2 regions of the Ralstonia edaphi genome follow, and region 2 is predicted to be linked to the other one. Evidence: predicted binding sites of a transcription regulator. Region 2 holds the regulator's gene; the other holds the start of a gene.

Region 1 (12,239 bases), on a different contig from region 2:
TGTTCAAGGCACTGACTGACCCGGCCGCCAAGGCCAAGTGGTTTGCCGGCGGCAACGGCTACACGCTGCTCGTGCGTGAAATGGATGCCACGCCCGGCGGCCGCGAAGTCGTCAAGGGCCGATGGGACAGCGGTGTCGTCTCCAGCTTCGAAGCGCTGTATCACGACGTCATCCCGAACGAACGCGTCGTCTATTCGTATGTGATGCACCTGGACGATCGCAAGATCTCCGCCTCGCTCGCCACGCTGGAATTGCGCCAGCCCAAGGACGGCTCAGGCGGCACGCACCTCGTCATGACCGAGCAAGGCGCCTTCCTGGATGGCTACGACGATTCCGGATCGCGCGAGCGCGGCACGCAGTTCCTGCTCGACATGCTCGGCAATTCGCTCAAGGACTGAGCCTCGGCAACACGTCGCGCGCGACGGCCGCCAACGTGACCGCCGTGCCGACGATCAACACCGCCCCCCACAGCACGCCGCCCAGGTGCGCGAGAAGCGCCTGGCGCGGCGTCATTTCGCATACTGCGCGATCCCGTGGCCGAACGACCAGTTCTCGGGCAGCACCTCTACGAGGTTGATGAATACGTCTTCGGGCCGCACGCCCGGCTTGTCGCCCAGCAGCTCGACGATGCGGCGATAGAGCGCCTGCTTCTGCTCGAGGTTGCGCGTGTTGTTGGCGGTGATCTGGATGATCACCACGTCGTCGCTGCGCGCGATGCCGAAGTACGTCGGGCTGACGCTGAAGGTGCTCGCGTCGTGCTCGGTCAGCGTCATGAAGCGATCGTCTTCCGGCACGTTGAATGTTTCGCGCATGGCGCGATAGACGCCGTCGAAAATGGCCTGGTGATAAGCGGCAGGCTTGCCGCGCCGCAACGACACTTGAACGAGAGGCATGGTGCACTCCTTGGTTTGCAGTGACCACAGGATGCCTCACATTGCCCATTGCAAAAAGGCATCCTAAGATATTTCAATCATTCGATTTTAAAATGATTGAACCATGAGGATGCTCGACCTGGAGGCTGTTCAAGCCTTCGTGCTGACCGCCGATCTGAAGAGCTTCACGCGCGCGGCGGAGGCCATGGATTCGACGCAATCCGCCGTGAGCCTGAAGATCAAGCGGCTGGAAGATGCGCTGGGCCGCCGGCTTCTGGAGCGCACGCCGCGCCTGGTGCGGCTGTCGCAGGATGGCGCGGCGTTTCTCCCGGCAGCGCGTGACCTGGTGGCTGCGCACGAAGGCGCGCTGGGCTCGTTTGGCGTGGAGCGGCGGCGCTTGTCGGTCGGGATGAGCCACCACATCGTCGGCGCAGAACTGCCGCGCCTCTTGCGACAGATGGGCCGGGCGGAACCGACGCTCACACTGGAAATCCGCATCGCCAGTTCCTGGGAAATCGTGGAGATGCTCGAAGGCGGCGTGCTGGATGCCGCCATCGTGCTGCGCCACGACAACCGCCGCACCGACGGCGAAGTCCTCATGGAAGAGCCTTTCGGCTGGATGGCCGCACCCGACTTTGAGCACCGCGCGGGCGAACCGGTCCGTCTGGCCAACCAGACCGAAACGTGCCGCATCCGGCAGATGGCAACGACGGCGTTGGACACCGCGGGCATCGCCTGGCAAGAGGTCTTCATCGGGGGCGGCGTAGCCACCATCGGCGCGGCGGTGGCGGCCGGCTTGGCGGTGGCGGCACTCAGCCGACGCGTGGCACCGGCCGGCACCATCGATGTGGGCGATGCGCTTGGCCTCCCGCCGCTTCCGTCGCGCAGCGTGGTGCTGCATTCGCGGGTCGCCGATCCGGCCGCAAAGAAGGCGCTGCGGACCTTCGCCTCCACCTTGCGGGCCACGGGCGGACGATAGCGGGACGCCCCTGGCCCGCGCATTTTGCGCAATCGCTGCACCGCGCGACGCCTGCGGGGCGACTATGCTTTGCCGCATGAAGCCCCGCACTGAACACGACTACCACCGCCGCATCGCCCGCGTCATCGAGGCGATCCTGGCCGACCCCGCCGCGCCGCATACCGTGCAGAGCCTGGCGGCGGTGGCGCACCTGTCGCCATTTCACTTTCATCGCATCTACCGCGCGCTCACGGGCGAAGGCGTGTTCGAGACCGTCCAGCGCGTGCGGCTGGCGCAGGCTGCGCACCGGTTGAGCGGCGCAGAAGATTCCGTCACCGATGTCGCGCTCAACGTTGGGTATGGCAGCCCGCAGGCCTTCGCCCGCGCTTTCCGCGAGTTCACCGGCGTAAGCCCGCGCGCGTTCCAGACCCGGCAGCAGGCGCTGAATGTGCGCAGCACCGAGACCGCAGACCTGCCGCCCATCGAGCTGATCGAGCAGCCGCCGCGGCACGCGCTCTGCCTGCGCCACGACGGCCCCGTTGCGACGATCCGTCAGACGTTTGTCATGCTGCGGCAGTTGCTCGGCATCGATATGGAATCGGCGGATGCGCCTGACCGCATTGGTGTCTGCTATGGCGATCCGGAAACGCCTGGCTCGTTCGAATACTTCGCGGGCGTGATCCTCGATACGCCGCGCGCCATTACCGGCCGCCTGCAGCCGATGCGCATCGAAGGCGGCCTCTACGCTTGCCACCGGCTGATCGGCCCTTATGCGCTCATCGCACCCACCATGCAGGCGCTCTACGGCGGCTGCCTCCCCAGCTACGGCTTCGAACCGGACGACCGGCCGGCGCTCGAGTTGTATCGCAGCCCCGGGCGGCACCACCCGCCGCGCGCCTGCGTAACCGATCTGATGATCCCCATCCGCAAGGAGTAAAGATGTTGCGTCGTTGCCTTGCCGCCGCGCTGGCGGCCTTTGCCATGGGCGCGGCCTATGGCGGCTCCGCTGATGAGCCTGCTGCGCCATACCACGTGGGGGAAACCACCCGCGCATTTCATCCGCAGGCCGAGCGCCATTGGCGCGGAGCACGCACGCAGGCGCTCATCACCAACGTCTGGTATCCGGCGGATATTTCCGTGCCCGAGATTTCACACAACGTCGATGCGCCGGGCCGGTCGCCGTTCCGCATGCAGCCATCTGCCGGCGAAGCGCCCGTCGCGTCAACGCAGGCGCAATATCCGCTGCTGCTGCTTTCGCACGGCACGGGCGGCACGGCAGGAAGCCTCGATTGGATGGCGGCTGCGCTGGCGGCGCACGGCTACATCGTCGCGGGCGTGAACCACCCGGGCAACACGGCGCTGGAACCGCTCACGCGCGAAGGCTTCATGCTGTGGTGGGAGCGCGCCACCGATGTCAGCGAAGTGTTGGATGGCGTGCTCGCCGATCCCGTGTTGGGCGCGCATGTCGATCGCACGCGCATCGGCGCCGTGGGCTTTTCGTTGGGCGGCTATACCGTGCTGGAGCTGGCCGGCGCACGCACGGATGTCGCGGCCTTCATGGCGTTCTGCGGCTCGCCACAGGCGGACGCCATCTGCCACCCGCCTGAGATGGCCCGAGCGCAGATCAACCCGACTGCCGACACAGCCAGGTCACCGCAGACGGAAGCGTCCCTCGCCCGCTCCGGCGCGTCCTACCGCGACGCACGCATCAAAAGCGTTTTTGCGATGGCGCCCGCCCTGGGCATGGCGATGGACGCCACGTCGCTTGGCAACATCAGCATCCCCGTCTCGCTGATGGCCGGAGACGCGGATGTCACCGTGCCCGTCGACACCAACGTACGCCGCGTCGCCAAGATGCTGCCCAAGGCCGATCTGCTGCTGGTGCCGGCGGCGTCGCACTACACGTTCGTGGACACGTGCCTGCCCGGTGCCGCACCCCATGTGCCGCTGCTGTGCAAGGACAACCCCGGCGTGGATCGCGATGCGGTGCATGCCCAGGCCGTGCGCCGGGCGCTGGACTTTTTCGCGGCGACGCTGCCCGGTCAGACCTGAGCGCCGCCCGCGATTCGGTGCAGATCGATTACTGCTTCTGCACCGCCACACTGCCGATCGAATAGCCTGCGCCAAACGAGCAGATCATGCCGAGGTCGCCCGACTTCAGGTCGGCACGGTGGCGGTGGAACGCAATGATGGAACCTGCCGATGCCGTGTTGGCGAACTCGTCGAGAATGACCGGCGCCTCGTCGGCCGATGCATCGTGCCCGAGCAGGCGTTTGCCGATCAGCTGGTTCATCGCCAGGTTGGCCTGATGCAGCCAGAAGCGGCGCACGTCGGCCGGGGCGTGGCCCAGTTGCTGCAGATGGCCGGCAATGTGCTCCGCCGCCATCGGGCAGACTTCCTTGAAGACCTTGCGGCCTTCCTGGCGGAAGAGCTGATCGCGATCGTCCGGGTTGCGGTCTTCGCTGCGCGAGAGGTAGCCGGCGTTGTTGCGGATGTTGTTGGAAAAGCTCGTCGCGCATTTGGTGCCGAGCACGCGCCAGGCGTCGGTGGAGCGCGTGTCTTCGGCGCGCTCGACCAGCACGGCCGTGCACACGTCGCCAAAGATGAAGTGGCAATCGCGGTCTTTCCAATCGAGGTGGCCGGAGGTGATTTCCGGGCTCACCACCAGCGCGGCGCGCGCTGTGCCACTGCGCACGGCGTTGATGGCCTGCTCCAGCCCGAACGTGGCCGACGAGCATGCGACGTTCATGTCGAACGCGTAACCGCCCGCGCCAATGCCGTTCTGAATTTCCACGCCCAACGCCGGATACGGACGTTGGAAATTGGACGTCGCGCAAAGCAGCATGTCGACGTCGGCGGCATCGCGGCCGGCGGCGGCCAATGCGTCGCGCGCGGCGGCCACACCAATCTCTGCCTGCAGCGACAGCGCATCGTCGGGGCGCGGCGTCAGACGCGGGCGCATGCGCGTCGGGTCCAGCACGCCGGCCTTGTCGACCACGTAGCGCTGGCGGATGCCTGACGCCTTCTCGATGAACTCCGCCGACGATTCCGCCAGCGCCGTCAGTTCGCCCGCCGCAATCGCGGCAGCGTGCTGCGCGTTGTAGAGCTGCGCGTAGGCGTTATAGGAGGCGACCAGCTCCTCGTTGGTGATGACCTCGGGCGCGACCCACAGGCCCGTGCCGCTGATGACGACGTCGTGCATACCCGGAATTTGTGAATTTTTCGTGGCGGGGACGATAGCACATCGGCCCGATAAAACGGGGCGCCGGATGTGGTCGTTTACATCTAGTCTGGCCTTGCGCTGCGGCACGCACAAGGGCAGGGGCGCCCGCGCGGAAAATGATGCGTTACGCTAGTCGCCATCCCCCAATTCACAGGAAGCCCGCATGCCGATGCTCAGCCCCTCCCGAATTGCCCAAGCGTGTGTTGCCATTGGTGCCGCCCTCGCCACCTCGCTTGCCATGGCCCATCCGAAGCTGCTTTCGGCCAATCCCGCCGACAAATCGGTGGGGCCGCCCCCGGCCCAGATTGCGCTCCATTTCTCGGAAAAACTGGTTGCCCAGTTCAGTGATGCCACGCTCGTCATGACCGCGGCATCCGGCTCGACGACGAATGTGGCCGCCAAGGTCGCCACGGGCACCGACGGACGCACGCTGACCGTCTCCCCCACGCAGCCGCTGGCGCCCGGGGCGTACCGCGTCGACTGGCATGTCGTAGCCGCAGACACGCACCGCGTAGCCGGCAACCTGACGTTCCAGGTGAAGTAACGCGATGCCGGAGGACTGGCTGGCCGTCACCCTGCGCTTTGCGCTGTATCTGGATTTGATGGTGCTTTTCGGCGTATCGCTTTTCAGCCTCTACGCGCTTGGCCCAACCGATCCATCGTCGGGCGTCTCTCGGCTGTACGGCAGGGTGCTGGATGCATCGGTATTGGCCGGTATCGTGCTGTCGATCTGGGACGTGGTGGCGATGGCCGAGTCGATGACCGGCGCCACACGCTATAGCGAGCTGACCGGCCATGTCTTCGACATGATCCTGACCGGCACGGCAGTCGGCGCGGCATGGCTGGTGCGCATTGCGGTGCTTGCGACGGGTCTCGTCATGGCAATCGCGTGGCGCCGAAATGCGCGCCGCCGACAGATCGGACTCGCGGCGTCCGGCGCCATCGCGCTGGCCACGCTTGCATGGGCCGGGCACGGCGCCATGGACGAGGGCTTGCGCGGCGCGTTCCATCTGGCAATCGACATGACGCATCTGCTGGCGGCTGGCATGTGGGTGGGTGCGTTGGTCGCGTTCGTGCTGCTGTCGTCGGCCCGCCGGACCGGCACGCCGCATACGGTGCAAACGCTCAGCCGTGCCGCCAGCGGCTTCGCGACCATCGGCACGTGCATCGTCGCGATGTTGATTGCCACGGGCGTCGTCAACTATGTGCTGGTTGCCGGCCCGACGTTCGACGCGCTCTTCACGGCGCCGTATGGGTGGTTGCTGCTCGGCAAGCTCGCACTGTTTGCGTTGATGCTCCTGCTGGCAGCGGGCAATCGCTATCGATTGAGCCCCCGGCTCGCGGCTGCAATCAACGCTGGCGATACCGCTGGCGCAGTCAAGGCGCTGCACAACAGCCTGCGGGCAGAAGCCTGTCTTGCCATGCTGATCCTGGCGCTGGTGGCGTGGCTTGGCACGCTTTCACCACTGCCTGCGTAGCGTCCGGCGGAGCCGACAAAACAAAACGGGTGACAGCACCGCGCCGTCACCCGTTCGTTGTTGCATGCCGCCGCGCGGCACTTACTTGTTCGCCGCAAGCTCCATGATCATGCGCGACAGCAGGTAGAGACGCGGCACGACGCTCTCCACTTCCGCGTATTCCTCCGGCGTGTGGATGCCGCCCCCGACGATCCCGAAGCCATCGAGCGTGGGCGTGCCGACACCGGCTGACAGACTGGAATCGGCGGCGCCGCCGCTGCCCTCGAGCGTGAGCTTGCGGCCGATCTCGCCGTAGATGGCTTGCGCCTTGGCGGCCAGCTTGTCCGACGCGTCATTGCGCGGCATCGGCGGGAAGCTGCGCACCAGCGAGGTCTTGACTTCCGTGTCCGGAATCAACTTGTTGGCCGATACGCGCGTCAGGTCACGCTCCACGCGGTCGAATTCCTCCGGCACGGCCACGCGCACGTCTGCGTACGCCGTTGCATGGTCGGGGATGACGTTGGTCGCATCGCCCGCCTTGAGCACCGTCACGTTGAAGGTCGTCTGCTTGGCGCTGTCGCCCAGCTTGCCGAGCTGCAGCACCTGGTGCGCCAGTTCGTTGGCGGCGTTGCGACCGGATTCGGGCGCCACGCCGGCGTGCGCGGCCTTGCCTTTGATGTCGATCTCTGCGGTGCCGCTGCCCTTGCGCCACACGACAAGCCCATCGGCGGGCCGGCCCGGCTCCAGGTTGAGCGTCACGTCATGTTGCTTGGCCTCGCGCTCGATCAACGCCCGCGTGCCCTTGGAGCCGGTTTCCTCGTTCGTGTTGAGCAGCAGCGTGACTTGCCCGTATTGCTTGAAGTCGAGCTGCTGCAGGATCTTCATCGCATACAAACCCGCCACCACACCGCCCTTGTCGTCCATCACGCCTGGGCCGTAGGCGCGCTTGTCCTTGATGGTGAACGGCTTGGCGCGGGCAGTGCCGTCCTTGAAGACGGTGTCCATGTGGGCCATCAGCAGAATGCGCGTTTTGCCGGTGCCCTTCCAGGTGGCGAGGATGTTGTTGCCCACGGCCGGCGCCGCAGACACCGTTTCCACCTGGGCGCCGGCCTTGCGCAGTTCGTCGGTGACGATGGTGCCGATCTGGCTGAGCCCCGCTTCATTGCCCGTGCCCGAGTCGATGTTCACCAGGCGCTCCAGCAATTGCAGCGCGTCACCACGGTAGCCCTCGGCGGCGGACAGCACCTTGGGATTGGCATCGACGGCACAAGACAGGCCTGAGGCACACAGCAGCAGCGCAGCAACGGCAAAGCGAGACGGTTTCATACAGGACCTTTGTAGCGAGTGGCGAAACGGCCATTACACACAAGATCGGCGCGCGCGGGCAGCCATGTTGCGTGCGGCGCACGGTCGTCACCCGGAGCTTGCTCTCGCGCCGCAACTCATGCGGTGGCACAACTATTCATTGCATGCATTACCGGTCATTCAAAGAATAAATTTCACAAATAATGGTCGCGCCGCTAATCTGGGTCCCCGTTGATTTTGGCGAGCAGACGATGGCGGAGCTTTATCTCGTACGGCACGGACAGGCCTCGTTTGGCGCGGCAGATTACGACCGGCTCTCCGAGCGCGGCGAGCAGCAGAGCGTCTGGCTCGGCGAATATTTCGCGCGGCAGGACATCGTTTTTGATCGCGTCATCTGCGGCACCTTGCGCCGTCATGAACAGACCGTCGACGGCATCCTGCGCGGCATGGGCATTTCAGGCACGGCGGTTGAGCAGCATGCCGGGCTGAACGAATACGACTTCCAAGGGCTGTTTGCCGCCCTCGGCGAAGATTTTCCGGAGCTGACACAACTGGCTTCGGGCTCGATGCGCGATCACTACCGGGCGCTCAAGCAGGTGCTGCACCTGTGGTCGGACGACAAGATCCGCGGGCCGCTGCACGAGACGTGGGCCGCCTTCCAGCAACGCGTGGCCGATGCGCGCGCGGCCATCCAGGCCGGCGGTGGGCAGCGTGTGCTCGCCATCAGCTCCGGCGGCCCCATCGCCGTGACCGCACAGCAGGTGCTGGCCGCACCGCCCGCCAGCGCCATCGCGCTGAACCTGCAGATCCGCAACAGCAGCGTCTCTCAGTATTTCTTCAACGCCGAATCGTTCCAGCTCGCCACCTTCAATGGCATCCCGCATCTGGACGACCCGGCACGGCGCGCGTTCCAGACCTACGGCTGAACGCCCCGGCGAAGCTCACAACACACAACCATTGGAGGAGCACACCATGAGCACGAACCTGTTCGACCTGACCGGAAAGATTGCCCTTGTGACCGGCGCCAGCCGCGGCATTGGCGAAGAGATTGCCAAGCTGCTGGCAGAACAAGGCGCGCACGTAATCGTGTCCAGCCGCAAGCTGGCCGACTGCGAAATCGTGGCCGAACGCATCCGCGCTGCGGGCGGCAAGGCTGAAGCCCTCGCCTGCCACGTCGGCCGCATGGAAGACATTGCCGCGGCGTTCGACACCATCCGCCGCACGCACGGCCGGCTCGACATTCTCATCAACAACGCCGCGGCCAACCCGCACTTCGGCCACATCCTCGACACGGATCTGGCAGCCTACGAGAAGACGGTGGAAGTGAACATCCGCGGCTACTTCTTCATGTCGGTCGAAGCCGGCAAGATGATGAAGGCCCAGGGCGGCGGTGCGATCGTCAACACCGCATCGGTCAACGCGCTGCACCCGGGCGACAAGCAGGGCATCTATTCCATCACCAAGGCCGCCGTGGCCCACATGACGCGCGCGTTCGCCAAGGAATGCGGGCCCTTCGGCATTCGCGTGAACGCGCTGCTGCCGGGCCTGACCAAGACCAAATTCGCAGGCGCCCTCTTTGAAGACAAGGCGACATACGACCGCTGGATCAGCGAAATCCCGCTGCGCCGCCACGCCGAACCGCGCGAGATGGCCGGCACGGTGCTTTATCTCGTGTCGGATGCGGCGAGCTACACCAACGGCGAATGCATCGTCGTCGATGGCGGCATGACGGTCTGACACTGGGCGTTTACGGCATCGACTGAGCCGCCCGTCACGCTCGTGCGGCGCGGCTGCAACATCGTCCTTGAAATCCGTGGATACCTGTATATATTTACAGTAACTGTAAATTTATACAGCACTGCCATGGACGACCTGATCCGCATCGAAAACGAGTACGACCGCCAGACGGTGCTCTGGCTGCGCGAGCGTCTGGGTGAACAGGCGCTGAACGAAGTCGTGTTGCGCATGGAGGTGCGCGGGCGGCCCTATGCGTCGGAAGTCTGCCGCACGCTGGGCCTGACACCGCCGCCGCGCAAGCGGGCGACAGCGCGTGCGCGACCGCTCAACCGAGCCGTGGGTGAGGCCTATCTGGCTACGATTCGGAGCATCCTGGGCGGCGGGCACGCGGCGGCGTAACGCCGGTTTGCATTAATCCGCCAGCGTGGCGGCCGTCTCTTCGCGCAGCCAGGCAAGCCAGGCGCCGGCCGGGCTGTCGGGAGCGATCGGCGCATCGGCCAGCAAGTAGTAGCCCGAGCCGTCACGCCTAAACCCTTCGGGCGCAATCAGCCGCCCATCTTTCAGATCGTCACCGGCCATCAGCTTTGATGCGATGGCCGTGCCCTGCCCGGCCAGGGCCGCCTGCAAACTCAGATAGAAATGTTCATAGCGCGCCTCGGGCAACCGGCCGCGCGGTCGGGTCGTGCTGCTGGCACGCCACCACGCCTGCCATGCATCGGGGCGCGTGGCGGTATGCAGCAGCCGTCGGCGCGCGGCGGGATCCGCTTGGGGGGCGTGCACCGGGCCGATCCACTCGTCGCAAATGGGTGCTGCATGCACGTGCGCGGGCCATGCAAAGTCATCACGGCGCAAGGCGACGTCCACACCGGTGCGTGCGAAATCGATGGGGCCGCCCGCCGCAAACAGATGCACCTGGATGGCCGGATGCCGGGCCTGAAAGCGCGACAGCCTCGGGATCAACCATCGCATCGCCAGCGTCGGTTCGCATGACACCACCAGCGCTGAAGACGTTGCCCGGCGCGCAATCCGGTCGATGCTATCGGTGAGAATTCCGAACGCATCGGTGGCAGCGGCATGCAGTTGTTCGCCCGCCGATGTCAGGAAGACCGCCCGATTGCGACGCTCGAACAAGTCCACGCCTAACGACGCTTCCAACTGCCGTATCTGGCGGCTGATCGCGCCATGTGTCACGTGCAGCTCCTGCGCCGCGCGCACGAAGCTGCCGTGCCGTGCCGCAGCCTCAAACACACGCAGCGTATTCAGTGGAGGCAGTGCCATCTGTCAGTTTTTCTCACCTAAAAAGAGCATCATAAATCGATTTTCAGCGATGACGGATGCCTCGAGAATCGGCGCACCTCCACTTTGCGATTGCGCCCGACATGACCGAACTCCTTGCTGTTGCCATCATCACGATCCTGGCTGTCATCAGCCCGGGCGCGGACTTTGCCATGGTCACGCGCAACAGCCTGCTGCATGGGCGGCGCGCCGGCGTGCTGTGCGCACTGGGCATTGCGCTTGGCGTGCAGGTGCACGTGTTCTACACGATGTTCGGCGTGGGCCTGCTGATCGCGCATGCGCCAACGCTTCTGCAAGGCATCAAGCTGGTGGGCGCGGCGTACCTGGTGTGGATTGGCTGGAAGACGCTGTCGGCCAAGCCGTTGCCCCGCGGCGAAACTGCCGGTAACAGCGTCGACGCTCCAACGCTATCGACGTCCGCAGCCCTGCGCATGGGCTTTCTCACCAATGCGCTCAATCCAAAAACAACGCTGTTCGTGGTCAGCACGTACACGCAGGTTGTTCACGCGAGCACGCCGCTGCTCGCGCAGTTCGGCTACGGCCTGTTCATGTCGGCTGCGCACGCGGTGTGGTTTGCGTTGGTGGCCGCATTGTTTGCGTCAGGCGCGTTGCGACGTTCGCTGCTGGCGCGGCAACGCATCGTGGACGGCGTGATCGGCGCGATCCTGATCGGATTGGGATTGGCGCTGGGGCTCGCGCGGCTTGCGTGATGGCACGCACGGCGGCCTTCCCATGCCTGCGCCCATGCCTTCCATCCCAGGTCTTCTGCTGCATTAACAGGCGCCAGCCTGTTTGAGACAGTGCCCTCGCGCCCTGCCCATCGCTACGTGGCGATGGAGACCACCGCGCAAACCCGCTGACCCGCAGCACAACCTCAAGCCTGGAGTGCAACCATGCAATGGAATCGCGCCTTCACCGACCTCATCCGCAACGGCCGCGCAGCTTACTGGGGCAACTGGACGCTCGCCCCCACCATCAAACCCGGCGCCGTCGGCTTTGTGTCGCCCGACACCGGCGACTTCACGCCCGTCAAGCCGGAAACGCCGGGCGTGGCGATCAACACGCGCACCGTACCGAATCAATGGAAGCTGTCGACCAACAACGTCCACCGCACCGAAACCAACGTCAAGCTCGACGGCTCGGCCACCGATCCTGAAAGCGGCACGAAGATCAACGCAGGGGTGGAAGTGAAATGGGAGTTCTCGGCGGTCGGGTCGATCGCCTCGGAATTCGGCATTGCTTCGGAGTCGTACATCAGCGATCTCACGCAGCTCACCCGGCCCGAGACGATCAGGTGGCTCGCCGAGCAGGCGCAGTCCGTCAGCATGGGTTCGGGCGGGAACATCGCGCAGGGCTTCGGCGTGGTGACCAGCGTGATCCTGGCCAACAGC
Region 2 (12,239 bases):
GAATCGATTAGGAACTCTGAAGTATCGGGGCCGAGATGAGAAATCTGGACATCGATCTGCTGCGCACATTCGTGGCGATCGCACAGCACGAAACGTTTGCCGCGGCAGCCGCGCGGGTGGGGCGCACGCAGTCTGCGGTCACGCAGCAAATGCAACGGCTGGAGGAGGAAATGGGCTGTGCGCTGTTCGAAAAACGCGGCCGCCACAAGACGATGACGCCCGATGGCGTGCGGCTCGTTGCCTATGCGCACAAGATTCTGGCGTTGAACGACCAGGCCGTGCAGGTGATCCAGACCGGTGGCCCGATCGAGAAAATCCGCATCGGCTCACCGCACGACGTGGCCGATTCGATCCTGCCGAATCTGCTGCGGCGGTTGTCCAAGCTGTCGCCGGAATTGCAGATGGAAATCAACGTTGGCCGCAGCCCGTTCCTGATGGACGCGCTGCGCGACAAGACGCTCGATCTGGCGATCTCCACGCGCTATGACGATGCCTTTCCCGGCATCAAGCTGCGCACGTCGCCGATGGTGTGGATCTGCGCGGAAGACTTCATCTTCAATCCCGCCGCGCCGGTGCCGCTGGTCATGGCCGACGAGCTGAGCCTGTTCCGGCAGCTGTCGATCGAATGCCTGGACGCGCACCACATTCCGTGGCGCACGAGTTATCTGTCGCCCACGCTGACGGGCATCAAAGCGGCGATCAGCGCGGGGCTCGGCGTAACAGCACGCACGACCGAATTGCTCGACGCAAACATGCGCGTGCTGACCGAAGCCGATGGCCTGCCGCGTCTGCCTGAAGTGGCGTTTTACCTGTACGTGCAGCCGACGTGCACGAGCGCCGTGCTGCGCGATCTGTTCGATTCCACCGATCGCGTCGCCACCCGCTTCGGGCCGCCGTTCATGTGAGCGGCATCGCCTCGGCCGTGACCGCAGCGCGCGGGCTGCGCCACTCGGGCGGTTTCCACAGGTAGCGAATGTCCCTGTCGCGGAACACGTCGGCCCACATGTCGCGCCATTCGTGGAAGGTGAGGGTGATCGGGTTGTGTGTGTGGACCTGCCGCGTGATGCCGAAAATGGGGGCGTCCTCCTCCGGCACGAAGCTGCCGAACATGCGATCCCAGATGGTGAGCACGCCGGCGTAGTTGCGGTCGATGTACTGCGGATTCTTGGCGTGGTGCACGCGATGCACCGACGGCGTATTCAGGTATTGCCCGAGCCACCGCCAGAAGCCCGCGTAGCGCGAATCCAGCGCCCCCAGCCGCGTATGGACGAAAAACTGGAACGCCAGGTTCAGGCCCACGGCCAGGATCACCCAGTCCGGCGTAAAGCCGATCCATGCAAGCGGAATCCAGAACAGCCACATGCCGGAAATCGGATAGGTCAGGCTCTGGCGGAATGCTGTCGAAAAATTCATGCCTTCCGACGAGTGGTGCGTCACATGCGACGCCCACATCCAGCGCACGCGATGGCTGGCGCGGTGGAAGAAGTAGTACAGAAAATCCTGCAACAGCAGAAGCAGCACGAATGACCACCACGTTTCAGGCACCGCGCGCAGGCCGTGGCTGTACGTCCATGCGTACACCGTCTTGATCATCAGCCACAGGAAGAATGCATCCGACGCCTGGTGCATGAGCGCGAGGCAGGCGTTTGAAACGGTGTCCTTGAAGCTGTAGACGGACGGGTCGCGCTTGCGCCAGTACCACGCCTCGGCGCCGATGGTCAGCAGGAAGACCGGCGCGAAGGCCAGCAGAATCAGGCCGGGGTCGAAACTCGACGCGCCCGGGGCGGCGTTGGCAGGGGTCATTGGATTGTTGTGATGTGTGTCGTCTCCAACCGGCAGGTATACGCCCAACACCCGCGCTGCGAAAGGGGGCACGCTAGAGCCCTTCCTCGCTTCAATACGCGGTCGTGTACAGTGCGAGCCGTGATTTCCACAACAACATCCGAGACATGCAATCCACCGCTTCCCCCGCGCCCCAGGCTGAAGTTCAACCCAACGTGATCGCCGAAGTACGCGGCGGCATCGGCTGGCTGACGCTGAACCGGCCGCAGGCGCTGAACGCGCTGTCGCTGGAGATGATCCGCACGATGTCGCATGCGCTGCTGGCGTGGCAGCACGATCCGGAAGTCCACGCCGTCATCCTGCGTGGCGAGGGCGGCAAGGCCCTGTGTGCCGGCGGCGACATCCGCTTCTTCCACCGCGCCGCCACGGCCGGCGACCCGCAGCTCATCACCTTTTTCACCGAGGAATACCGCCTCAACCACCTCATCTTCAGCTATGCCAAGCCGTATATCGCGCTGATGGACGGCGTGGTGATGGGCGGTGGCATGGGCATCTCGCAAGGCGCATCGCTGCGCGTGGTGACCGAGCGCACGAAGATGGCCATGCCCGAAACCAACATCGGCCTGTTCCCGGATGTGGGCGGCGGCTGGTTCCTGGCGCGCGTGCCGGGCCATGTGGGCGAATACCTGGGCGTGACGGGGCAGATGATCGAAGCGGCTGACGCGCTGTCGGTCGGCCTCGCCGATTGCCACGTCACTACCGAGGCGCTGGCGTCCATCGTCCAGCGTTTGCGCGACGGCAACTGGAGCAGCGGCGAGCAGATCGCCGCGTGCTTTACCGAAGCCGCATCGGCGCCCGATGATGCCAAGGCCATCATCGCGCCTCACCGCGAGGCGATCGATGACTGCTTCAGCCAGGGCAGCGTGCAAGGCATCTTCGCGGATCTGGCCGGCAGCACGGATGCCGAATGGGCCGCGCAGACCGCGGCGCACATGGCCAAGCGCTCGCCGTTGATGATGGCGGTGACGCTGGAGCTGATCCGCCGCGGCCGCCACACCACGCTGGCCGATGAGCTGCGCCGCGAACTCGACATGATGACGCACGTGTTTGCCGAAGGCGACGGTATCGAAGGCATTCGCGCGCTCGCCGTCGACAAGGACCATGCGCCCAAGTGGAAGCACGCCAGCATCGACGCCGTGCGCGAGGACGAAGTCGCCGCCTTCTTTGTTTCGCCTTGGCGCCGTGAGCAGCATCCGCTGCTGGGGCTGTCGGACTAGAACCGGTAAACTGCGCGCCTGGATGTTGAATCGTTGACTTGCTGTGACCGCTGAACGCCCCACGCCCAACCCCCGCCGCTTGTCGGTGGCGCCCATGATGGATTGGACGGACCGCCATTGCCGTTTTTTCCATCGCCAGATCTCGCGCCACACGTGGCTCTACACGGAAATGGTGACCACCGGTGCGCTGCTGCACGGCGACGTGCCGCGTCACCTCGATTTCGACGAAGTCGAACATCCCGTGGCGCTGCAGCTTGGCGGCAGCGAACCTTATGATCTGGCTCAGGCCGCGCGCCTCGGCCAGCAGTGGGGGTACAAGGAAATCAACCTCAACTGCGGCTGCCCGTCGGAGCGCGTGCAGCGAGGGGCGTTTGGCGCGTGCCTGATGGCTGAGCCGAAGCTCGTCGCGCAGGGCGTCAAGGCGATGCGGGATGCGGTGTCGATTCCGGTCACGGTCAAGCACCGCATCGGCATCGACGCCATCGAAACCTACGATTTTGTGCGGGATTTCGTCGGTACCATCGCCGAGGCCGGCTGCGAGACATTCATCGTCCACGCGCGCAATGCCATCCTCAAAGGCCTGAGCCCGAAGGAAAACCGCGAGATTCCGCCGCTGCGCTACGAAGTCGTTTATCAGCTCAAGCGGGATTTCCCGCATCTGGAAATTCTGCTCAACGGCGGGGTGCAGACGCTGGAGCAGATCGACACGCATCTCGCGCACGTTGATGGCGTCATGATCGGCCGCGAGGCGTATCACCATCCGCACCTGATGGCCGCGTTCGATGCGCGGTACTACGGCGCAGGCACCGAGGCCCCCACGCGCGCCGAGGTGGAAGACGCGATGATTCGCTACGTCGGCCGCTGGGTTGAGCGCGGCGGCTACGCGGGGGCGGCGGTGCGGCACATGCTGGGGCTGTATCGCGGCGTGGCCGGGGCGCGTGGCTGGCGGCGCGTGCTGTCGGATTCCAAGGCGCTCGGCCGCGTGAAGACGTTGGCCGACGCGCATGCGTTGTTCGACGAAGCGCGGGCGCACCTGCGGCGCGGCGAAGAATCGAACGAGGAGGCGGTAGCGGTTTGATGCAGAGGAACGGGGCGCTGCCCTGACCGCTGAATGCAAAAAAGCCCGCTTTCGCGGGCTTTTTCTTGAAACTTGGGGTGACTGATGGGATTCGAACCCACGACAACCAGAATCACAATCTGGGACTCTACCAACTGAGCTACAGCCACCGTTGTCACTTGAACAGCGCGTTGCCGTTCAAGGAAACAGCGATTATACAAACATTCTTTGGACTTGCCTAGAGGGTTTCGCAACGGAGTTCAACGAGCCTCCGCCACGACCGTTCCTTGGTGGTACACCACCTTCCAGCCATCCGCCGTCCGCCGCCACAACGTCGCCCGCCGCGTTGTCCGGTTCGACTGCACCAGCGTGTAGGTCAGCAAGTAGTTGTCCGGCGCGATCTCCTGGCAGCGGAAATCACGCGTTTGCCAGAAATCCTCGCCGATATGGCCGTGCCGCGCATCGAGAACGCCGAGCACATAGCTGCGGCTATAGCGTTGGCCTGATGCGCCGGTTTCCCAGAAGTCTTCCGTGGTCATGCGCTCGAAGTCTTCGCGGCGCGTGCCGAATTCTGGGCGATGGAAGATGGGCTCGCGCCGGCGCAGTTCTTCGAGCACGTTCAGCAGACCAGGGGCGGTATCCAGAGACGGTTCCATGCGGCAGGCCTCCTTGGAAAGCTCCCAGCATACCGCGCAGTGGGCGTGGCTTAGCGTTTTTCGCGCTGCACAATGCGTGGCTCGCGCTTCGCCCCTATGATGGCGCCTTCGCCTTTCCCGGAATCCACTTCGATGCAACGCACTGCCCGTATTGGCCTGTCTTCGCTGACGATCGCACTGTCGCTGGCTTGCGGCGCCGGCGCCTTTGCCGCCACGCTTCAGAAACCGCAGCTTGACGCGCTGCTCGCCGCCGAACAATCCAAGGCATCGGCTGACCTGAACAGCTTTCTCGCGGCAGCCGCGAAGGCGGATCCGCAAGTCGCCGGCAGTGTCGCCGCGTACCAGAAGAAGGCCCAGCTTGCCGGCGATGACCTCGTCAACATTGGGCGCCTGCTGGGTCTGTACAACCGCCTGCACAACCAGCAGGCCGTGATTGCGTCGATCGAGAAGATGGTCGCGCTGCCCACGGTGCGCGACGACAAGATCCCGCAGTACGAAAACCCCGCCATCGTCGCGTTTGGCAAGCTGGTCGAGGGCATGGCGCGAGACTTCGGCCTGAAATACCGCAACGTCGACAACCGCGTCTTTGAAGTCACGTTGCCAGGCACCGGCTCGGACGAATTCGGCATTCTGACCCACGCCGACGTTGTGCCCGCAAAGGCGGAGGAGTGGGTGCTCGGCGACGGCACCAAGCTCGATCCGTTCAAGGTCACGCGCGTCGGCAATCTGCTGTACGGCCGCGGCACGATTGACGACAAGGGTTCGATCGCCGCCGCGATGTATGCCATGAAAACGGTCAAGGACAGCGGGGTGCCGCTCGCCCGCACGATCCGCCTGATGATCGAAACCACCGAAGAAACCGGCGGTGACGGCATGAAGTACTACCGCGAGCACACCCAATTGCCCGCGTACAACATCGTGCTCGACAGCAAGTATCCGGCCGTGGTGGCAGAGAAAGGCACGGGCGCATTGAAAGTCTTCTTCCCAGCGCAGGCTGGCGATGCTTCGCACACAGCCATCGTCGCGATGACGGGCGCGGCGTCGGCCAGTTCCATCCCACAAACGGCCACGGCCACGCTCAAGGGCGGAGATCTGGGCGTGGCCGCCGCCGCGCTCGAAGCCAAGCGCGACGCATTTGTGAACAGCCTAGCGGCGCAAGGCAAGTTCTCGATCGACATCGCGCGCACGGCGGACAGCATCGTGGTGAAAGCGACCGGCACGTCGGCGCACGGCTCGCGTCCGGAAGAGGGCGTCAACCCGCTGCCGCGCCTGGCGCTGTTCCTGCGTGCAGCCGATCTCGGCCTGGCAGACAACGCCTACGCCCACGCTGTGCGGTATCTGGCCGATGTTTACGGTACCGATTACCTTGGCAACACCATGGGCGTCGCCTACAAGGATGATTTCATGGGCCCGCTGACCATTTCACCCACCGTGATCGGTGACAAGAATGGCCGCGTGGAGGTGACCGCCAACGTGCGCATGCCGCGCGGCAAAACGCCCGACGCACTGCGCGGCGAGATCGCCGGCAAGATCAACGCATGGGCCAACGCCAACCATGTCGCCGTTGAGATCAACCACGATCAGGGCAACTGGATGGCGCGCGATCCGAAGGGCGCGTGGCTGTCGACGCTGCTCAACATCTACGGCGACACCACTGGCCTCGATGCCAAGCCCGTGCCGACGGCCGGCAGCACGACGGCCAAGCTGATGCCGAACGCCATCAACTTTGGCCCCGCCATGCCGGGCAAGAAGTACACCGCGCACAACGCCAACGAGTACAAGGAAGTGCCGGACCTCGACCTCGATATGCAGATGTTCACCGAGATGCTGGTGCGCATCGGCAATCTGCAGTCGATGCAGTAACCGTTGGAGGACGGCCATGAACATCATCCGCGCCAAGTCGTTCACTGCCGAGCGTGCCTGGGGTGCGCTCGATATTGCCAATATGGGCGGCATTACTACGCGCCTGCACTGGACGGACCAGCCTTATCGCTGGCACGTAAACGACGGCGAGGAGGTGTTCGTGGTGCTCGACGGCACGGTCGACATGCATTACCGCGAAGCCGGTGAAGAGAAGGTCGCGACGCTGGAGCCCGGCGACATTTTCTTCGCCGGTATCGGTTGTGAGCATGTGGCGCACCCGCGTGGCGAGGCTCGGATTCTCGTCGTCGAGAAAGCGGGAAGCGTTTAGCAGCTCGCCGCCCGGTTAGGACAAAAAAAAGCCCGCGATGTGCGGGCTTCGAATTCAGCGATCTCATTGCCCCTGAGGGCATTGGCAATACTACTGTCACGTACGCCAAACAACATCCGGGTAAACGTCCGTTTTGCTAGTGGAACACCGTCGAATGTGCCGCTGCAGCAACTTCCGGACAGAAAAAACAGCCCGCTCAAACGGCGGGCCGAAAATCAGTTGAAGAAAGCCCTGTCCTCAGGGCACGGCAAGTGTATGAAATCAGTTGCGGCGGCAGCATTGGGGTATGCCCTGATCGGGCGCCGCAATGCGGTTTGCAGCCCTTGCCCGTCTTTCTTTTCCTCAGCAGCTTTCAGCCCCAGCGGCACGTGAGCCCACCGGGATCGCATCCAGCATGCGGCAGATGGCGGCCATGCTGCCGACCATCGTACGGCGCTGCTCCCCCTGATAGATGCGCACGCCCTGGGTTTGGCGGAAGGGCACCGGCTGTACCGGGCGGCGGCGGGAAGACATCGATCCGAGTCGCATGACAGACCTCGTGAGTTCGGGTGGAAAAGCGAGTGGCAAGACTCCGCCCTGGCGAGCCGATGGCTCACCTCCAGGTTGGATCAAACAGCGAAGATTTGGCGCGGAGATGCGCCGAAGACTTATGGCGCGGCAGGCCGGATCAGACCGACGGCCAAGCCCTCCAGGTGAAACTCATCGCGATCCAGATCAACATGGATCGGTTCGAAATCGGGGTTCTCGGCGATCAGCTCGACATGTCGGCCCTTGCGCTGGAAACGCTTGACCGTGACGTCATCGCCCAGTCGAGCCACGACGATCTTGCCGTTGGCCGCTTCAGCGGCGCGCTGCACGGCCAGCAGATCGCCGTCCAGAATGCCGGCGTCGCGCATGCTCATGCCACGCACCTTCAGCAGAAAATCGGGCTGCGCAGAAAACAGCGACGGATCAACTTGGTACTGGCGATCAATGTGCTCTGCTGCGAGGATCGGGCTCCCGGCGGCCACGCGGCCCACCAGAGGCAGTGTCAGCTGCATCAACCCCATCGACGGCAGCGAGAACTGATGCTGCGACGTGTCGCCTGCCGCCCGCAGCCGAATGCCCCGCGAGGCGCCCGGGGTCAGTTCGATCACGCCTTTGCGTGCCAGCGCACGCAGGTGTTCCTCGGCTGCATTGGGCGACGAGAAGCCGAACTCCGCGGCAATCTCGGCGCGCGTGGGTGGAAAGCCCGTGCGCTGGATCGTCTGGCGGATCAGGTCGTAAATCTGCTGTTGGCGGGGGGTGAGGGTGGCCATCGGCGTACTGTATATTTGAACAGGTGCTGTGATTTTATACAGTGACGCAGGAAGCGCAAGTGATTTTGTTGTGACCTGTTGCGCGCGCGCCCAGTCCTTCTGATCGGCGTCAAAACCTACGCGACTGGTTAGAAGCTTATGCGCAATCCATGCAGGCGCGGCCGGAGGGAATCGCATAAAATCAAGGCCTTGACCGATTTATTGCATCGCCACATAGCCCGATGGAGCCTCGTTGGGCCGGCCCGAACGTCACCATGTCCGCCTTCAATCAAGAGACCGTTCTGAGCGTCCATCACTGGAATGACTCGCTGTTCAGCTTCAAGACCACGCGCGATCAGGCGCTGCGCTTCCATAACGGCCACTTCGTCATGATTGGGCTGGAGGTCGAGGGCAAGCCGCTGATGCGCGCCTACAGTATCGCCAGCCCGAACTACGAAGAGCATCTCGAGTTCTTCAGCATCAAGGTGCAGAACGGCCCGCTGACGTCGCGACTGCAGCATCTGAAGGTGGGCGACAAGCTGCTGGTGAGCAAGAAGCCGGTCGGCACGCTCGTGCTGGATGACCTGCTGCCGGGCAAGAACCTGTACCTGTTCGGCACCGGCACTGGCCTCGCGCCGTTCATGAGCATCATCCAGGACCCGGAAACCTACGAGCGCTTCGAGAAGGTTGTGCTTTTGCACGGCGTGCGGCAAGTGAGCGAGCTGGCCTATGCCGACTTCATCACCCGGGAATTGCCGAACAACGAATTCTTCGGCGATCAGGTGCGCGAGAAGCTGATCTACTACCCGACCGTCACGCGTGAGCCGTTCCGCAATATGGGCCGCCTGACGGATCTCGTCGACAGCGGCAAGCTGTCTGCCGACATCGGCCTGCCCCCGATGGACCCGGCAGTCGACCGCGCCATGATCTGTGGCAGCCCGGCCATGCTGGAAGACACCTGCAAGCTGCTCGATGCCCGCGGCTTCAAGATCTCGCCGCGCATGGGCGAAGCGGGGGACTACGTGATCGAGCGCGCCTTCGTCGAGAAATAATCGATACGGCTTCCGCTGCAAACGCCGGCCTGTGTGCCGGCGTTTTGTTTTTGCCGGCGCCGAGGGCTATCCCGCGTCGGCAAAGGCGGGGCGGGCGGATACAATGCGCGCCTTGCCCACCACGCATGTCTGCAACGATGTCCTTGCCTACCATCGCCATCCTCGCCACCGGCGGCACGATCGCCGGCTCTGCTGACGACGCTGGCTCCGCCGCACGCTATCGCGCTGGCGCCGTCCCCATCGATCAACTGCTCGCTGCCAGCAAGCTTGGTTTGGAGCGCCTCGCCAACGTGCGCGCCGAGCAGGTCGCCCAGATCGACAGCAAGGACCTCACGTTCGACGTATGGGAAAAGCTCGTTGGACGCATCCGTCATTGGATCGACGTCGAACGTGTGGACGGCGTGGTCATCACGCACGGCACCGACACGCTGGAAGAAACCGCCATGTTGCTGCACCTGACGCAGCAGACCGATACGCCGATCGTTCTGACGGCGGCGATGCGGCCGTCGACGTCGCTGTCTGCAGATGGCCCACTGAACCTGCTGAACGCGGTACGGCTCGCCGCCAGTCCGTCCGCGCGCGGACGCGGCGTTCTGGTAGCGCTAAATCAGCGCGTGCATGCCGCGCGCGATGTGCAGAAGGGTCACACCTATGCGGTGGAGGCGTTTGTCTCGCCGGATGCGGGGCCGCTGGGTTTCGTGCTCGACGCCCAGGTGCAGTTTCAGCGTGCAGCGCAACGTGTGAGCGCAGAGGATGTCCTGCCGATGCCGCCCACGGGCCAGTGGCCATGGGTGGAAGTGCTGGCGAGCTATGCGCAACCCGATGCGCGTGTCGTTGATGCGCTGGTGGCTGCTGGCGTGAAGGGGCTCGTGATTGCCGCAACTGGCGCCGGGTCCATCCATGCCAATCTTGAGGCGGCGCTGAACAGGGCGAGTCAGCAGGGCGTTTTCATACTGCGTTCCACGCGTACAGGGGCAGGCGTGGTGCCTGCCCAGCCGGGCGCGGAGCGCTGGGCATCGAGTGGCTCGCTCAATCCCTATAAAGCGCGTGTGCTGCTGACGTTGCTTCTGGCCTCGGGGCGCGCCCAGGCAGAAGTTGCCTCCCTGCAGCAAGTCATTGATCGATATTGAAAAAATCGCCAAAGCCTGCGTATAATGGCAGGCTAACCAACCTTGCTGCACCGGAGTGTGACGCCCGGGCGGCTTAATCCACAAGGAGCGTCAATGCGTCATTACGAAATCGTATTCATCGTCCATCCGGACCAAAGCGAGCAAGTGCCCGCGATGATCGAGCGCTACAAGAGCACGGTCACTACGCAGGGCGGCCAAGTGCACCGCGTCGAAGACTGGGGCCGCCGTCAACTGGCCTACATGATCCAGAAGCTCGCGAAGGCTCACTACGTGTGCCTGAACATCGAGTGCGGTAAGGAAACCCTGGCTGAGCTCGAGCACGCGTTCAAGTTCAACGACGCTGTGCTGCGTCACCTCATCGTTCAGACCAAGAAGGCTGAAACGGCGCCGTCGCCGATGATGAAGGAAGTCGCACGCGAAGAGGCCAAGAAGGCCGCCGCTCAGACCGAACAGGCCGCCTGATGCCGCGCGCGGTGCTGCGCAAGCCTGATCGCGCATCACCAGCATGAACGAAACCCACGGGGACAACGCCATCAACCGCCTGCAGCTCGTCGCCACTCTGGTCGAGCGCGAGGTGATGCGATACACCCCAGCCGGCGTGCCGATCGTCAATTGTCTGCTGGCCTACAGCGGACAGGCGGTCGAGGCGCAGACAGTGCGACAGATCGAGTTTTCGATAGAAGCACTGGCAGCCGGCAAGATGGCTTCCGTTCTGGATCGCATCGCTCCGGGCACTGTCCTGGATTGCGTGGGATTCCTGGCTCGCAAGCACCGCAGCGGTAAGGCACTGGTCTTTCACATCTCCGGATGTAACGTATTCGTAAAGGATTGAATCATGGCATTCATGAACAAGAAGCAGCGCGACGCGAAGAACAAGAAGCGCTTCCAGCAGCAAAACCCGTTGTTCAAGCGCAAGAAGTTCTGCCGCTTCACCGTGGCCGGCGTTGAGCAGATCGACTACAAGGATCTGGACACGCTCAAGGACTTCATCGGCGAAAACGGCAAGATCACCCCGGCCCGCCTGACCGGCACGCGCGCGATCTATCAGCGCCAGCTGGACACGGCCATCAAGCGCGCACGTTTCCTCGCGCTGATGCCGTACACCGATCAGCACAAGCACTAATCAGCGGGATAAGGAGAACTCACAATGCAAATTATTCTGCTCGAGAAGGTCGTCAACCTGGGTAACCTGGGCGACGTGGTGCGCGTGAAGGACGGTTACGCTCGTAACTTCCTGATCCCGAACAAGCAAGCCCGCCGCGCTACGGATTCCGCCATCAAGGAATTCGAAGCCCGCCGTGCTGAGCTGGAAAAGCTGGCTGCTGAAAAGCTGGCCGCTGCGCAAGCCGAAGGCGAAAAGCTGAACGGCCTGACGCTGCAACTGTCGCAAAAGGCTGGTGTGGATGGCCGTCTGTTCGGCTCCGTTACCAACCACGACATCGCTGACGCACTGGTTGCACAAGGCTTCAAGGTCGAGAAGGCGCAAGTGCGTCTGCCGAACGGCCCGCTGAAGACCGTGGGCGACCACCCGGTCGTCGTGTCGCTGCACACCGACGTGGCAGTTGACGTGAACGTGTCGGTGCAGGGCGAGTCGGTCTAAGCACGCACGCAGTACCTCGCGGCGCCCGGGTCACCCGTCGACGCGAGTCAAGAAGGCAGGGACGAAAGTCTCTGCCTTTTTTTGTTGTCCTTTGTGTCAGGGGTTCAGATTGAAGACTGAGCAGCGCCGTTATAATCCGGCCATGAACGCGCCCTCCGATCCCCAGCTCGATTCCCTCAAGGTGCCGCCGCATTCCATCGAGGCCGAACAGTCGGTG

What was found. The regulator LexA, encoded in region 2, represses DNA repair genes until DNA is damaged. The targets are predictions, from matches to a motif close to ACTGTATNNNNATACAGT.
Region 1: the regulator LexA is predicted to act here: its motif matches at 9,636-9,653, upstream of R2669_RS15630 (CppA family protein).

Annotation. Positions count from the first base shown of each region.
Region 1 covers NZ_CATWHI010000004.1:173,333-185,571, forward strand. The annotation lists gene R2669_RS15570 (SRPBCC family protein) at 1-398, shown strand, start outside; gene R2669_RS15575 (hypothetical protein) at 388-513, opposite strand; gene R2669_RS15580 (tautomerase family protein) at 510-893, opposite strand; gene R2669_RS15585 (LysR family transcriptional regulator) at 997-1,851, shown strand; gene R2669_RS15590 (AraC family transcriptional regulator) at 1,928-2,767, shown strand; gene R2669_RS15595 (alpha/beta hydrolase family protein) at 2,770-3,882, shown strand; gene R2669_RS15600 (beta-ketoacyl-ACP synthase III) at 3,911-5,032, opposite strand; gene copC (copper homeostasis periplasmic binding protein CopC) at 5,217-5,597, shown strand; gene copD (copper homeostasis membrane protein CopD) at 5,602-6,531, shown strand; gene R2669_RS15615 (M20/M25/M40 family metallo-hydrolase) at 6,613-7,836, opposite strand; gene R2669_RS15620 (histidine phosphatase family protein) at 8,067-8,741, shown strand; gene R2669_RS15625 (SDR family oxidoreductase) at 8,788-9,552, shown strand; gene R2669_RS15630 (CppA family protein) at 9,679-9,951, shown strand; gene R2669_RS15635 (LysR family transcriptional regulator) at 9,964-10,830, opposite strand; gene R2669_RS15640 (LysE family translocator) at 10,932-11,558, shown strand; gene R2669_RS15645 (hypothetical protein) at 11,742-12,239, shown strand, end outside.
Region 2 covers NZ_CATWHI010000005.1:339,032-351,270, forward strand. The annotation lists gene R2669_RS19090 (LysR substrate-binding domain-containing protein) at 36-905, shown strand; gene R2669_RS19095 (sterol desaturase family protein) at 898-1,803, opposite strand; gene R2669_RS19100 (enoyl-CoA hydratase/isomerase family protein) at 1,950-3,059, shown strand; gene dusA (tRNA dihydrouridine(20/20a) synthase DusA) at 3,103-4,137, shown strand; tRNA gene R2669_RS19110 (tRNA-His) at 4,211-4,286, opposite strand; gene R2669_RS19115 (nuclear transport factor 2 family protein) at 4,377-4,772, opposite strand; gene R2669_RS19120 (dipeptidase) at 4,905-6,635, shown strand; gene R2669_RS19125 (cupin domain-containing protein) at 6,652-6,963, shown strand; gene R2669_RS19130 (hypothetical protein) at 7,306-7,491, opposite strand; gene lexA (transcriptional repressor LexA) at 7,611-8,261, opposite strand; gene R2669_RS19140 (ferredoxin--NADP reductase) at 8,516-9,292, shown strand; gene R2669_RS19145 (asparaginase) at 9,430-10,422, shown strand; gene rpsF (30S ribosomal protein S6) at 10,516-10,884, shown strand; gene priB (primosomal replication protein N) at 10,928-11,254, shown strand; gene rpsR (30S ribosomal protein S18) at 11,267-11,545, shown strand; gene rplI (50S ribosomal protein L9) at 11,570-12,022, shown strand; gene R2669_RS19170 (replicative DNA helicase) at 12,165-12,239, shown strand, end outside.